Linked DNA regions of Marichromatium purpuratum 984. The protein of the gene in region 1 interacts with the protein of each later gene in a pairwise test. Links are inferred from orthologs where the notes say so. Each region holds a gene or a part of one and is shown on either strand. Other genes may lie near its edges. The genes, in order: ftsB and MARPU_RS13950.

Evidence for each region.
Region 2: the proteins of ftsB (region 1) and MARPU_RS13950 interact in binary tests that used the Escherichia coli proteins (3 or more experiments, as listed by UniProt). The link is inferred for Marichromatium purpuratum 984 from one-to-one orthologs.

What each region holds. Positions count from the first base shown.
Region 1 is NZ_CP007031.1:564,801-571,887, reverse strand. Bases 4,167-6,893 are described here. They hold ftsB (cell division protein FtsB), read right to left. Parts: upstream 5,815-6,893; coding sequence 5,518-5,814; downstream 4,167-5,517. Other genes in these bases: eno (phosphopyruvate hydratase), read right to left, coding at 5,874-6,893; ispD (2-C-methyl-D-erythritol 4-phosphate cytidylyltransferase), read right to left, coding at 4,811-5,521; ispF (2-C-methyl-D-erythritol 2,4-cyclodiphosphate synthase), read right to left, coding at 4,270-4,740; truD (tRNA pseudouridine(13) synthase TruD), read right to left, coding at 4,167-4,273. Also shown: MARPU_RS02640 (EAL domain-containing protein), read left to right, coding at 1-3,215; more of truD, read right to left, coding at 3,212-4,166; more of eno, read right to left, coding at 6,894-7,087. UniProt on the Escherichia coli protein: Essential cell division protein. May link together the upstream cell division proteins, which are predominantly cytoplasmic, with the downstream cell division proteins, which are predominantly periplasmic.
Region 2 is NZ_CP007031.1:3,212,183-3,219,541, reverse strand. What follows is about bases 474-3,472. They hold MARPU_RS13950 (cell division protein FtsQ/DivIB), read left to right. Parts: upstream 474-1,572; coding sequence 1,573-2,373; downstream 2,374-3,472. Other genes in these bases: ftsA (cell division protein FtsA), read left to right, coding at 2,380-3,472; MARPU_RS13955 (D-alanine--D-alanine ligase), read left to right, coding at 645-1,580; murB (UDP-N-acetylmuramate dehydrogenase), read left to right, coding at 474-648. Also shown: more of murB, read left to right, coding at 1-473; more of ftsA, read left to right, coding at 3,473-3,615; cell division protein FtsZ, read left to right, coding at 3,829-4,995; lpxC (UDP-3-O-acyl-N-acetylglucosamine deacetylase), read left to right, coding at 5,248-6,159; MARPU_RS13930 (DciA family protein), read right to left, coding at 6,272-6,733; MARPU_RS13925 (M23 family metallopeptidase), read left to right, coding at 6,927-7,359. UniProt on the Escherichia coli protein: Essential cell division protein. May link together the upstream cell division proteins, which are predominantly cytoplasmic, with the downstream cell division proteins, which are predominantly periplasmic. May control correct divisome assembly.

The DNA.
Region 1 (7,087 bases):
CGGAGCGCTACCAGCTGGTACTGCTCGACCTCGGGCTGCCGGATGGCTCGGGGCTGGAGCTGCTCGACTGGATCCGTGAACGGCGCCTCCCCCTGGCCGTGGTCGTGCTCACCGGCGCGGGCGATGCCGGCAGCGCGGCCGACGCACTCCAGGCCGGCGCCGACGACTACCTGATCAAGGATGAGATCGAGGCGGACGAACTCCCCGCTCGGCTCGCCCGTGCCTGGCGCCGCTTCCGCAGCGCCGAGGCGCGCCACGGGCACGGACTGCGCGTCCTCTATGCCGAGCGCAACACCGACGACGCCGACCTCACCGTCCGCCATCTCACCCGTCACGCCCCCCACATCCATCTGACTCTGGTCGGCAGCGCCGAGGAGGCACTCGATCACCTGCCGGGCACCGCCGAGGACACCTCGACCTTCGACGTACTGCTGCTCGACTACCGTCTTCCCGGTCTGGACGCCCTGGAGGCACTCAAGCAACTGCGCGACGACCGCAACCTCGCGCTGCCGGTGGTGATCGTCTCCGGGCAGGGGGGCGAGCGCGTGGTCGCGCGCGCGCTGCAGCTCGGGGTCGACGCCTATGTCCTCAAGCAGCCCGGCTATCTCCATCAGCTCACCGCCACGCTCGAGCGCATCGCCCACCAGGCCGAGCTGGCCCGCGAACGCGCCGCGCTGCGCCAGACCTCGACCCATCTCGGGTTGATGCTCGAGGCCAGCCCGGTGGTGCTCTATACCCTGCGCATCGAGCAGCACCGCCCTCGTCCGACCTGGGTCAGCGACAACATCACCGCCCTGCTCGGGTTCACGCGCGACGAGACGATGCGCCCCGACTGGTGGCTGCGCCAGATCCATCACGACGACCGCGAGTCGGTCGAGCGCGCCCTCGGTCAGCTCGTCAACCGCGGACAGCTCAGGCAGCAGTACCGGCTGTTCGACCGTGACGGTGGCATGCGCTGGATCGAGGACGAACTGCGCATTCTCGGACACGAGAGCCCGGCGCACACCGAGGCGATCGGCGCCTGGCGCGATATCAGCGACAGCAAGCATGCCGAGCACTTCCACGAGACCCGCATGGCGGTACTCGACGGCCTGCTCGACGACCGCGCGCTCCCCGAACTGCTCGGCGAGATCGCCACCCGGCTCGAGCAGGCCGAACCCAGACTGCGGGTCTCGGTGGTGGTACGCGACCCCGTCAACAAACGGCTGCGCAGCTTCGCCGCGCCGCACCTCGCACCGGTACTCAATGCCGCGCTCGAGGACTGTGCGCCCGAACGAACCCCGTTCGCCCCCACGCTGCGTGACACCACCCCGGCACTGGTCGCCGACATCGCCAAACATCCCGCCTGGCAGCAGTACCTCGAACAACATCAGGCGGCCGGACTCCGCGCCTGCTGGTCCTTTCCCTTTCACGACGACACTGGCGAGGCGCTGGGCATACTCGTCGTCTATCGCACCACTCCCGGTCTCCCCGACGCCGCCACCCAGGCGCATATCGCCGAGTTCGGCCAGCTCGCCGCGCTGGCGGTGACCCGGGCGCGCACCACCAACGCACTGCGCCAATCGGCCGCGGTCCTGGCGAGCGCCCGCGAGGGCGTGGTGGTCACCGACCTCAGACCCCGAATCCTGTCGATCAACCCTGCCTACACCCAGATCACCGGCTACAGCGCCGAGGAGGTCATCGGTCGCAACCCCAACCTGTTGCGCTCCGAGCGCCAGGGTCGCGCCTTCTATCAGCAATTGTGGGCCTGCCTGCTCGAACAGGGACACTGGCAAGGCGAGATCTGGAACCGCATCAAGAGCGGCGAGGTGCGCCCGGTACTGCTGTCGATCAGCCTGGTCACCGATACCGCCGGCAATCCCGAGCGCTATGTCGGGGTGATGACCGACCTCAGCCAACTCAGACACTCGGAGGCGGCGCGCGAACGTCTGGCGCACTTCGACCCACTCACCGGACTGCCCAATCGACTGCTGCTGCAGTCGCGACTCAGCCACGCCCTCGAGCGCGCTCAGCGTCACGGTCACTACATCGCCGTGCTGCTGATCGATCTCGACCGCTTCAAGCACATCAACAACAGCCTCGGTCACCCTGCCGGCGACAACCTGCTCGAACTCCTGGCGCACCGTTTCGCGACCCGGCTGCGCGAGGGCGACACCCTCGGGCGACTCGGCGGCGACGAGTTCCTGGTGGTGCTCGAGCGGCTGCACCAGCCACGTCAGGCCGCGGGCGTCGCCCGCGACTTGCTCGAGCTGTTGCGACGACCGATCACCCTGCCCGGCGATCACGAGATCCATGTCGGCGCCAGTATCGGCATCGGGGTCTACCCGCAGGACGGCAGCTCGGCCAGCGAGCTGATCCAGCACGCCGAGGTCGCGCTCTATCAGGTCAAGGCGCAGGGACGCGGCAACTATGGCTTCCATACCCCGGAGTTGAGCGCCCAGGCCGCCGAGCGACTCGAGCTGGAGGCACGGCTGCGTCAGGCCCTGGGAAACGAGGAGTTCCTGCTCCACTTCCAGCCACAGTTCGACTGTGTCAGCGGCGCGTTGATCGGCTGCGAGGCACTGGTGCGCTGGAACACGCCCGACCAGGGGTTGGTACCACCGACGCGCTTCATTCCCCTGGCCGAGGAGACCGGACTGATCCTGCCCCTCGGCGACTGGGTGCTGCGCACCGCCTGCCGTCAGGGAATGTGCTGGCTCGACGCCGGGCTGGTCCTCGAGACCATCGCGGTCAACCTCTCGGCGCGCCAGCTGCTGCAACCCGACTGTGTCGATTGCATCGAGCAGGCGCTCACCGCGACCGGCTGGCCGGCGCACCGGCTCAAGCTCGAACTCACCGAGAGCATGCTGATGGGGGAAGGCGACGAGGTCGAGCAGCGTCTCCAGGCACTACGCGCGCTCGGCATCCGTCTGTCGATCGACGACTTCGGCACCGGCTACTCGTCGCTGGCCTATCTGCGTCGCTTCGCCATCGACGAACTCAAGATCGACCGCAGCTTCGTGCGCGACATCCCGGCACAGCGCGACGACATGGAGATCGCCGCCACCATCATCGCGATGGCGCGCAACCTGAAACTGCGGGTGATCGCCGAAGGCGTCGAAACCGAGGCGCAGCTGGAATTCCTGCGCGAGCGGGGATGCGAGGCCTATCAGGGCTATCTGTGTGCCCCGCCGCTCACCCCGGAGGCCTTCGCCGCACGCTTCGGGCCGCGCTAGTCGACGGTGGCCCAATCATCGAGCAGTTCGCGCAACACCGCCGTGGCATAGGCCCCGGCGGGCAGCTCGAAGGTGAGGCGCACACCGCCGTCGAGCTGTTCGGCGACGAGGTCGAACACCGGCAGACGCAGCGCGCGCCGCTCCTGCGCCAGCCCCGCCGCCGCCAGCCCCTCGGGCCAGCCGGGGAAGGCGGTGGCCACCGCTTGCTCACGCGCCAACACCTCGCCCCGGCTCGGCGGCGCGCCCTCGCCCCACAGCGGGCCGGTGGGGTGGACGTCGAGTCGGGCACAGCGCGTCAGCAGCGTTTCATCGACGGTCTCGACGGCGAAGTGCGAGTTGCAGCCATCGAGCTGCAGACGATCCCCATCGAGCGGTCGATCCCAGCAGTCGTCGGCCACCCGCCCGGCGAGCGTCTCGTTGAACAGCTGCGAGCGTGCCGCCGACAGCCACAGCCCGCGCACATGACGCGACACCCGAGGCACCGGCGCGCCGCTGAACAGCGCATGGGCCTGGGCGAGGTTGCCACCGTCGCGCCCGAAGCGCTGCTCACCGAAGTAGTTGGGCACGCCGCGCGCGCCGATCGCCGCGACCCGCTCGGCCAGGGCCTCGGGGTCGGGGGCGAGGTCGCGCATCAGGAGACGGAAGCGGTTGCCGACCAGCGCGCCGCGCCGCAGCTTGCGCCGATGGGCGTGGACCTCCAGCACCTCGATGCCGTCGGTGGCAAGCGCCGACCAGTCCGGCTCGCCGGCACGCGGGCGCGGCAGCGAGAACCACTGCCAGGTGACCGCGTGACGGTCCTTGAGCCCGGCATAGCCGACCGCCGAGACCGCCACCCCGGCGCAGGCGGCCAGCCGCCGCGCCACCCACTCGGTATTAGCCTCGCGCTTGCGCACCCACAGCAGCAGGTGCTCGCCGTCACCGTCGGGCTCGAAGGCGAGCCGCTCCTCGACCTGGAAGTCCTCCGGTTCGACCCGCAGCCGACCGCGCCCGAGCGGCGCGCCATAGGCGCGCGGCAACTGCGCGAAGGGGGTGTGCCCGGGCAGCGGCGGCTGGCTCATTCGACCAGCAGCACCGAGGCCGAGGCGGCGATGCCCTCGCCGCGACCGGTGAAGCCCATCTGCTCCATGGTGGTGGCCTTGACGTTGACCCGCGCCGGTTCACACTGCAGGTCCCCGGCGAGCACCTCGCGCATGGTGTCGATATAGGGCGCGAGCTTGGGCTGCTGGGCGATCAGCGTCATGTCGGCGTTGTGCACCCGCAGGCCGCGCTCGTGCAGGCTGGCGATCACCCGGCGCAGCAGGATGCGGCTGTCGATCCCGGCATAGGCCTGATCGTTGTCGGGGAAATGACGACCGATGTCGCCGAGCCCGGCGGCGCCGAGCAGGGCATCGCACAGCGCATGAATCAGCACGTCGCCGTCGGAGTGGGCGGTCAGTCCCAGCTCGTGGGGAATCTCCACACCACCGAGCACCAGTCGGCATCCGGGGGCGAAACGATGGGCATCGAAACCCTGACCAATCAACATGGAACGCATTCTCCGAAGGCAGGTTGAAGGAAGCCGGGGCCTATCCGTCGCCCCGGTACAGCGGTTGTTCTCAGTCGAGACGCCCCTGCTGCTGCAGATGGAAACGGGCCAGCGCCAGATCCTCGGGACGGGTGATCTTGAGGTTGTCCGACTGGCCCTCGAGCAGCCGCGGGGCCTGCCCCAGGCGCTCGATCGCCGAGGCCTCGTCGGTGACCAGCGCGCCCTCGGCGAGCGCCTGACGCAGTGCCTGACGCAGCGTCCCGAGGCGGAACATCTGCGGGGTGAAGGCGTGCCACAGGGCGCTGCGCTCAACGGTGGTCTCGATCCGACCCTCCGCACCGGCGCGCTTCATGGTGTCGCGCACCTGCACCGCGAGAATGCCGCCGACCGGATCATCGGCCAGCCCCTCGAGCATGGCGTCGAGATCCGAGCGGCGCAGACAGGGGCGCGCGGCATCGTGCACCAGCACCCAGTCGTCTTCGGCGGCCTGTCCGCTCAGCGCCTCGAGCCCGTTGAGCACCGAATTGCAGCGCTCCGCGCCACCCGGCGCGCGGATCACCCGGGGATGGGTGGCGTAACGGGTCTCGGGCCAATAGGGGTCGGCGGGATCGACGGCGACCACCACACCGGCGATGGCGGGGTGCTCGACGAAGCACTCGAGGGTGTGTTCGATCACCGTCCGGTCGGCGAGATCGAGATATTGCTTGGGGATGGCGCTCCCCATCCGTCGGCCGACGCCGGCGGCGGGGATCACTGCCCAGAAGGCGGGTTTGGCGGTCAATGCGGGGGCTCCACGGAGGGGCGAGGTTCGATCACCTGCAGGAAGGTCTCCCCGGGCCTGATCATGCCGAGTTCGGCGCGGGCGCGCTCCTCGAGCGCTTCGAGCCCGCTGCCGAGATCGACCACCTCGGCGCGCAGCTTGGCGTTGCGTGCGCCGAGGCGCTCGAGTTCGACACGCTGCGCGGCGATCTCCTGGCGCAGCGCGGCGAGTTCGGCCTGGCTCCCGTCACCGACCCACAGCCGGTAGTGGAGCGCCAACAGCACGAACACCAGCAACGCGATCAGCAGGCGCATGGATGAGGTGCTCGAGAACGGCGGCCCGGGGCAGGCTCAGCGACGACCGGGGGCGTCGTTCACAGCCATTTGAAGGCGTCGCGACCGGCGTAAGCGGCCTCGTCGCCGAGCTGGTCCTCGATGCGCATCAGCTGGTTGTACTTGGCGATGCGATCGGAGCGCGACAGCGAGCCGGTCTTGATCTGACCGGTGCCGGCGGCGACCACCAGGTCGGCGATGGTGGTGTCCTCGGTCTCGCCGGAGCGGTGCGAGACCACGGCGGTATAACCGGCGGCGTGCGCCATGGCGATCGCCTCGAGGGTCTCGGTGAGGGTGCCGATCTGGTTGACCTTGATCAGGATCGAGTTGGCGATGCCCTTGTCGATGCCCTCGCGCAGGATCTTGGTGTTGGTGACGAAGAGGTCGTCGCCGACGATCTGCACCCGCGCGCCGAGCCGCTCGGTGAGCGTCTTCCAGCCGTCCCAGTCGCCCTCGGCGAGACCGTCCTCGATGCTGAGGATCGGGTAACGATCGACCCAGGACTCGAGCAGGTCGACCATGCCCTCGGCATCGAGGGTGCGGCCCTCGCCCTTGAGGTGGTACTGGCCGTCCTCGTAGAACTCGGAGGCGGCGACGTCGAGCGCCAGGAAGATGTCCTCGCCGGCCTTGTAGCCGGCCTTCTCGATCGCCTCGAGGATGACCTCGATGGCCGCCTCGTTGGACGCCAGGTCGGGGGCGAAGCCGCCCTCGTCGCCGACGCTGGTGGCCAGACCACGGGCATGCAGCACCGACTTGAGCGCGTGGAAGATCTCGGCGCCGTAGCGCACCGCCTCGCGGATGCTCGTGGCACCCACCGGCATGATCATGAACTCCTGGAAATCGACGCTGTTGTCGGCGTGCTCACCGCCGTTGATGATGTTCATCATCGGCACCGGCAGCCGGTAGGGACCGCTCGAGATCGAGCGGAACAGCGCCACCGCCTTCTCCTGCGCGGCGGCATGGGCATTGGCCAGCGACACACCGAGCAGGGCATTGGCGCCGAGCCGGCCCTTGTTGTCGGTACCGTCGAGCGCGAGCATGCGGCGATCGAGCGCCTGCTGATCGAGCACGTCCATGCCGATCAGCGCCTCGCGCAGCTCGCCCTGGATGTTGGCCACTGCGGTCAACACGCCCTTGCCGCAGAAGCGATCGGTCTCGCCGTCGCGCAGCTCCAAGGCCTCGCGCGAGCCGGTGGAAGCACCCGAGGGCACGATGGCGCGACCGATGGCGCCGTCGGCGGTGATCACATCGGCCT
Region 2 (7,359 bases), 2.7 Mb from region 1 along the record:
GGGCTCGAGCGTCACGGCGAGCACGGCCTGCGGGTCGGCGCCGGGGTCACCTGCGCCAAGCTCGCCCGCGTCGCCGCGCGCGCCGACCTAGTCGGGGTCGAGTTCCTCGCCGGCATCCCCGGCACCCTCGGCGGCGCCCTGACGATGAACGCCGGGGCCTGGGGCGGCGAGACCTGGCCGTGGGTCGCGCGGGTGCGCACCATCGATCGCCGGGGGAGGGTCCGCGAGCGCCCGGTGAGCGACTTCACCCCGGGTTATCGCGAGGTGCGCGGGCCGGCGGGCGAGTGGTTCGTCGGCGCCGACCTGGTGCTCGAGCCCGGCGACGGCGCCGCGGCGATGGCGCGGATTCGCGCGCTGCTCGATCGCCGCGCCGCCACCCAACCGATCGGTCAGCCCAGTTGCGGCTCGGTGTTCCGCAATCCGCCGGGGGACCATGCCGCGCGACTGATCGAGGCCAACGGGCTCAAGGGGCGACGACTCGGCGGCGCCCAGGTCTCCGAGCGTCACGCCAACTTCATCATCAACACGGGCGATGCCACCGCCCGGGACATCGTCGAGCTGATCGCGCTGGTGCAGACCACGGTCGAACGCGCCAGCGGGGTGCGGTTGATGCCCGAGGTGCGGCGGCTCGTCGGGGGGGAGTCATGACCAGGCATCGGGTTCAGGACGCGGCCGGGTTCGGCCGGGTTGCGGTGTTGCTCGGTGGCGAGGCGGCCGAGCGCGAGATCTCGCTGAGGAGCGGGCGTGCGGTGCTCGAGGCGCTGCGCCGTCAGGGTGTCGACGCCGAGCCGATCGACCCCGGCGCCGACGTGCTCGAGCGCTTGCGGGTCGGCGGCTTCGAGCGCGCCTTCGTGGTGCTCCACGGACGCGGCGGCGAGGACGGCCAGATCCAGGGGGCGCTCGAGCGTATCGGCATGCCCTACACCGGCTCCGGGGTGCTCGGCTCGGCGCTGGGCATGGACAAGCATCGCTGCAAGCTGCTGTGGTCGGGGGGCGGTCTGCCCACCGCAGACGCCGTGCTGCTGCGCGACGAGGACGACCTGCCGACGGCCGCGGCGCTCGGTTTCCCGTTGATGGTCAAGCCGGTGCACGAGGGCTCGAGCATCGGCATGGCCAAGGTCGAGGACGTCGCCGGGCTCGCCGCCGCCTGGCGTGCGGCGAGTGCCTTCGATGCCCTGGTGCTCGCCGAGCGCTGGATCGCGGGCGCGGAGTACACCTGCGCCATCCTCGGCGAGGAGGCGCTGCCGCTGATCCGGCTGGAGACGCCCAACGTCTTCTACGACTACGAGGCCAAGTACAGCGCCGACACCACCCGCTACTTCTGCCCCAGCGGACTGGAGCCGGCGCGCGAGCACGCGCTGCAGTCGCTCGCGCTCGACGCCTTCGAGCAGGCCGGGGCGAGCGGCTGGGGGCGGGTCGACCTGATGCTCGACGCCGCTGGCGACCCCTTCCTGCTGGAGATCAACACGGTGCCGGGGATGACCGATCACAGCCTGGTGCCGATGGCGGCGCGGGCGGCGGGGATGGACTTCGATCGGCTGGTGTGGCGCATCCTGGAGACGAGTTTCGACCGTGGCTGAACGACGCCGTCGCGGGGCTACCAGGAAGCGTCCGCTGTTGCAGCGGCTGGGGCGCTCGCGTTGGCGCGGGCTGCTCGGGGTGGTGCTGCTGCTGGCGATGCCGCTCGGGGCTTGGCGGTTTATCCAGGAGGAGCCGGGGTTGTTGCCGGTGCGGGTGATCGAGGTCGAGGGCGAGCTGCATCATCACTCCTCGGCGTTGCTCAGCCAGACCCTGACCGAGCGACTCGATGGCGGCATCCTGACCGCCAACCTGGTCGAACTCAAGCGCGCGGCCGAGTCGCTGGCCTGGGTCGGTCATGCCAGTCTGCGTCGGGTGTGGCCCGATCGGCTGCTGGTGCTGGTCGAGGAGCATCGGCCGATCGCGCGCTGGAACGACGATGGTCTGGTGACCGCCGAGGGGGTGGTGTTCCGACCGCGCGCCGCGACCCTGCCGGCGGGATTGCCGGTGCTCGTGGGCGAGGAGGCGCGCGCCGCCGAGCTGGCGAGTCGCTATCAGGACTGGCGCGACCGACTGATGCTGGTCGGCCATCTGATCCAGACCCTGGCGGTCGATCCGCGCGGCGATTGGCGCATCGAGCTGGTGATGGGTACCGAGCTGCGGCTCGGGTCCGAGCAGGTCGAGGAGCGTCTCGCCCGCTTCATCGCCAACGCCCCGCAGCTCGAGGCGGTTGGACAATTGTTGGTCGTGGATCTGCGCTACAGCAACGGGTTCGCCGTGCGCTGGGCGGATGAGAGACAGGCGCAGGTCCGCGCGAACTCGGGTCGCCCGGAGTGGCCCGACAATCGAGGATAGAACCGGATGTCGCGACGTAACGACAAGAATCTTTTGGTGGGCCTGGACATCGGCACCTCCAAAGTCGCCGCCCTGATCGGCGAACTCAAGGATGATGATCAGATCGAGATCATCGGCATCGGCGCCCACCCCTCGCGCGGACTCAAGCGCGGGGTGGTGGTCGACATCGAGTCGACGGTGCAGTCGATCCAGCGCGCGGTGGAAGAGGCCGAGCTGATGGCCGGCTGCGAGATCCACTCGGTGCACGCCGGGATCGCCGGCAGCCATGTGCGCAGCTTCAACTCCGACGGTGTCGCCAAGGTCAACGAGGGTGAGGTCACCCAGGCCGATGTCGATCAGGTGATCGACTCGGCGCGTGCGGTGGCGATCCCGGCCGACCAGAAGACCCTGCACATCCTGCCGCAGGAATTCATCATCGACGAGCAGGGCGGGGTGCGCGAGCCGATCGGCATGTGCGGGGTGCGCCTCGAGGCCAAGGTGCACATCGTCACCGGCGCGGCGAGCGCGGCGCAGAACCTCACCCGCTGCATCGGCCGCTGCGGGCTCGATGTCGACGACCTGGTGCTCTCGCAGCTGAGTTCGAGCTACTCGGTGCTCGGCGAGGACGAGAAGGAACTCGGCGTCTGTCTGGTCGACATCGGTGCCGGCACCACCGATATGGCGGTGTTCACCAATGGCGCCATCCGCCACACCTCGGTGATCCCGATCGCCGGCGACCAGGTCACCAACGACATCGCCGTGGCGCTGCGCACGCCCACCCAATACGCCGAGCAGATCAAGGTCGAGCATGCCTGCGCGCTCGCTCAGCTCGCCGCCGACAGCGAGGCGATCGAGGTGCCGAGCATCGGTGACCGACCGCCACGCCGGCTCTCGCGCCAGATGCTCGCCGAGGTCGCCGAGCCGCGCTACGAAGAGCTGCTGACCCTGCTGAAGAACGAGCTGCGGCGCAGCGGGCTGGAGGAGGTGGTCGCCGGCGGCGTGGTGCTCACCGGCGGCGGGGCCAAGATGGAGGGACTGGTCGAGCTGGCCGAGTCGGTGTTCGACATGCCGGTGCGTCTCGGTGTGCCGCAGCACGTCGTCGGCATGTCCGAGGTGGTCGACAACCCGGCCTATGCGACCGGGGTGGGACTGCTGATGTATGCGCGCCAGCACCGCTTCGCCCGTGCTCCCGAGATGGCCGAGGGGCCGGGGCTGCAAGGGATGTGGTCGCGCATGCGCGGCTGGTTCCAGGGCACGTTCTAGAGGGACGGTGCCGCTGCTCCGGTCGTTCCGGGGCGGTGGTGTCGGCAGGGCGGTGTCGCGAGCGATGCCGTAGTCAGGATGGACCGCGGCCTGCGGTCTCAGAGGCCCCGGTGTCCAGAGGACGTCGGGGATGTCGGGGGGCGGTGTCGCCTGGAGCGCGGCGCCGACGAGGTTTCAGGTTTTTGCGCACTGCAACAAGAGAGGAGATTTCACATGTTCGAACTGATGGACACCCATAGCCAGAACGCGGTCATCAAGGTTATCGGCGTCGGTGGCGGTGGCGGCAACGCGGTCAACCACATGGTCGCCTCGACCATCGAGGGGGTCGACTTCATCTGCGCCAACACCGATGCTCAGGCGCTGAAGAACTCCAACGTCAAGACCATCCTGCAGCTCGGCGCCGGTATCACCAAGGGACTGGGCGCGGGCGCCGACCCCGAGGTCGGACAGAGTGCCGCGATGGAGGATCGCGATCGCATCCAGGATGCGCTCGAGGGCGCCGACATGGTCTTCATCACCGCGGGCATGGGCGGTGGTACCGGTACCGGCGCCGCGCCGGTGGTCGCCCAGGTCGCCAAGGAGCTGGGGATCCTCACCGTCGCCGTGGTCACCAAGCCCTTCCCCTTCGAGGGCGTCAAGCGCAGCCGCGTGGCCGAGGAGGGGATCGCCGAGTTGGCCACCAACGTCGATTCGCTGATCACCATTCCCAACGAGAAGCTGCTGGCGGTGCTCGGCAAGGAGATGAGCCTGCTCGACGCCTTCCGCGCGGCCAACGACGTGCTGCTCAACGCCACTCAGGGCATCGCCGAGCTGATCACCCGCCCGGGACTGATCAACGTCGACTTCGCCGATGTCAAGACGGTGATGTCGACGATGGGCGTGGCGATGATGGGGACCGGTGCGGCCCAGGGCGAGAATCGTGCCCGCGAGGCAGCCGAGGCGGCGATCCGCAGCCCGCTGCTCGAGGACATCGATCTCGCCGGCGCCAAGGGCATCCTGGTCAACATCACCGCGGGGATGAGCCTCACCATCGGTGAGTTCGACGAGGTCGGCAGCACGGTGCGCGAGTTCGCCGACGACGAGGCCACCGTGGTGGTCGGGACCGTGGTCGACCCCGAACTTGAGGACGAGCTGCGAGTGACCGTGGTCGCCACCGGGCTCGGCGGTAATCGCGTCAAGGTCCGCCGTCCCGGGCTGCAGGAGCCGGCGATGCGTCTGGTCAGCGGTGACGGGGGTGAGAGCGCGCCCGACTATCGCGAACTCGATCGCCGTCCGGCGGTTGCGCGCAAGGCGGGTGCTCAGGCGGCGTCCGAGTCGGTCGGGGAGAGCGACCTGGATTATCTCGACATCCCCGCCTTCTTGCGTCGTCAGGCTGATTGATCAGGGGTTTCCCTGTATCTGAAAGACGTTTGAAAACAGGGGCGTCGTGTCTTGTTGCGTGCGAAACTTGATAAATCTTCGGGAAAACCCTAAGCTATCCGAAACCGCACCCGTCGTGATGACGCGCGTGCACATGAATCGAGCACAGGATGAGCGGCGTGGGGCCGGTTGAGCCGGTCCCGCGCTGGACTCGACCGGCAACCGGCAGGGATCGCCGTCGGCCGCCGTGGATAGCGAGGGGTAACCCGGGCGATGATCAAGCAACGCACCTTGAAGACCGTGATCCAGACCACCGGCGTGGGGCTTCACACCGGTGAGAAGGTCGCGCTCACCCTGCGCCCGGCCGCTCCGGATACCGGTATCGTGTTCCGGCGGGTGGATCTCGACACCCCGGTCGAGATCCAGGCCACGCCCTTCAACGTCGGCGACACCCGGCTCTCCACCACCCTGGTGCGCGACGACGTGCGGGTTTCCACCGTCGAGCACCTGCTCGCCGCCTTCGCCGGCTTCGGTATCGACAACGCCTATGTCGATCTCGGTGCCGCCGAAGTGCCGATCATGGACGGCAGCGCCGCGCCCTTCGTGTTCCTTATCCAGTCTGCCGGTGTCGAGGAGCAGCCTAGGGCCAAGCGCTTCATCCGCATCAAGCGCCCGATCGAGGTGCGTGATGGCGACAAGTACGCACGCTTTACGCCCTATCACGGCTTCCGGGTCGATTTTTCCATCGATTTCGACCATCCGGCCTTCCACGCTCGGGTCAATCGCGCCAGCATCGACCTCTCGACCCACTCCTTCGTGCGCGAGGTCAGCCGGGCCCGGACCTTCGGCTTTCTCAAGGAGATCGAGGCGCTGCGCCAGCAGAACCTCGCCCTCGGCGGTAGCCTCGACAATGCCGTGGTGGTCGATGAGTATCGGGTGCTCAACGAGGAAGGCCTGCGCTACGACGACGAGTTCGTGCGTCACAAGATGCTCGACGCCATCGGTGACCTGTACCTGCTCGGCCATTCTCTGGTCGGCGCCTTCAGCGGTCACAAGTCCGGGCACGCACTCAACAACATGCTGGTCCGTGCCCTGGTTGCCGACACCGCCGCCTGGGAGGAGGTCAGCTTCGAGGACGGTGAGTGCGCCCCCATCGGTTATGGTCAGCCGGTGGCCGCGATCTGAGCCGCCGGGTCTGGCCGGGCGATGATGATGGTCGCGCCCAGCCCTCGTCAATCCATTGCCGCAACGACCGGTCGCTGCCCCTGGCAGCGGCCGGTCGCTTGCGTGTGCTCGCTCAGTCGTTCGAGGTGTCGTCCTCGACATGACGCTCGGCGAGTCGTCTGAAGGTGGCGGCGAGTTCGGGGTCGTCCAGGTGTTCGGCGGCGGTGCGCAAGTGTTCGACGGTCGCCGCCGAGAGTCGACGCGGAGTGCCGGTCTGAGCGCTGGTGGGGTGCTGGCGTGGTGACTGTGGCGGTCGGGTCTGGATGTGCACCGCGGTGAGATCGGGCGCGGCCAGCGCGGCGCCGAGATCGCGGGCGATGAAGCGCGCGCGAGTCGCCCACGCCGGCGAGTCGAGCACTAGCACCAACGTGGTGTCCTCGAGGTGGGCGTCGATACAGTGACGCTGCAGCCCGCCGGGGACGCGCTGGCGAGCGGCCTCGAGTAGTTCGAGTTCGCGCTGTCGCCGGGCGAGCCGGGCGCGCACCATGGGGTTGTTCCAGAGCAGGTCGTGGATCGTTTTGGGCCGGTCGGGCATCGCTGCGGGTTGTCGGTGTGTCGAGCAGGAGGCGTGTGCTGCCGCCCGATGATGTCAATGAAGGCGCCTATCCAATCGTTCGGCGTTTCCGGTAGGTGGCGAATGGGGCCATGCCGGCAGTGCCAGAATCAAATCACGTCACCGTAGTATAAACTCGCGTCCTCGGGCGTGAGCCTAACCGTAGAGAGAAGCGATGCATCATCTCGATCGAAGCAAGGCCCCGCGTGGCCAGGTGATCCTGCTGGCCCTCGGGGCCTGCGTGCTCGGTGGTGGCGGGATCGGATTCCTGGCCGGTCAGTCCCTCATCCGCATCGAACCGCCCGCCCCGCCACCTGCCGCCGCATCCACTCTCTCGATTCCCGCCACCCCCTCCACCGATGAAATCAACGCGCTCGCCGCCCGTCTCGGGGAGATGCAGGCCGAACTGCTGCGACTCAATGCGCTCGGCGCACGGCTGGTGCAGATGTCCGGGCTCGACGCCGAGGAGTTCGACTTCGATCGACCGCCGCCGCAGGGTGGCCCCGCCGAGGGACCGGTGCGCGACTACACCATCAAGGAATTGATTAGCGAACTCGGCAGCGTCGCCAGTCTCATCGATGATCGCCAGCGCAAGCTCGGGGTGATCG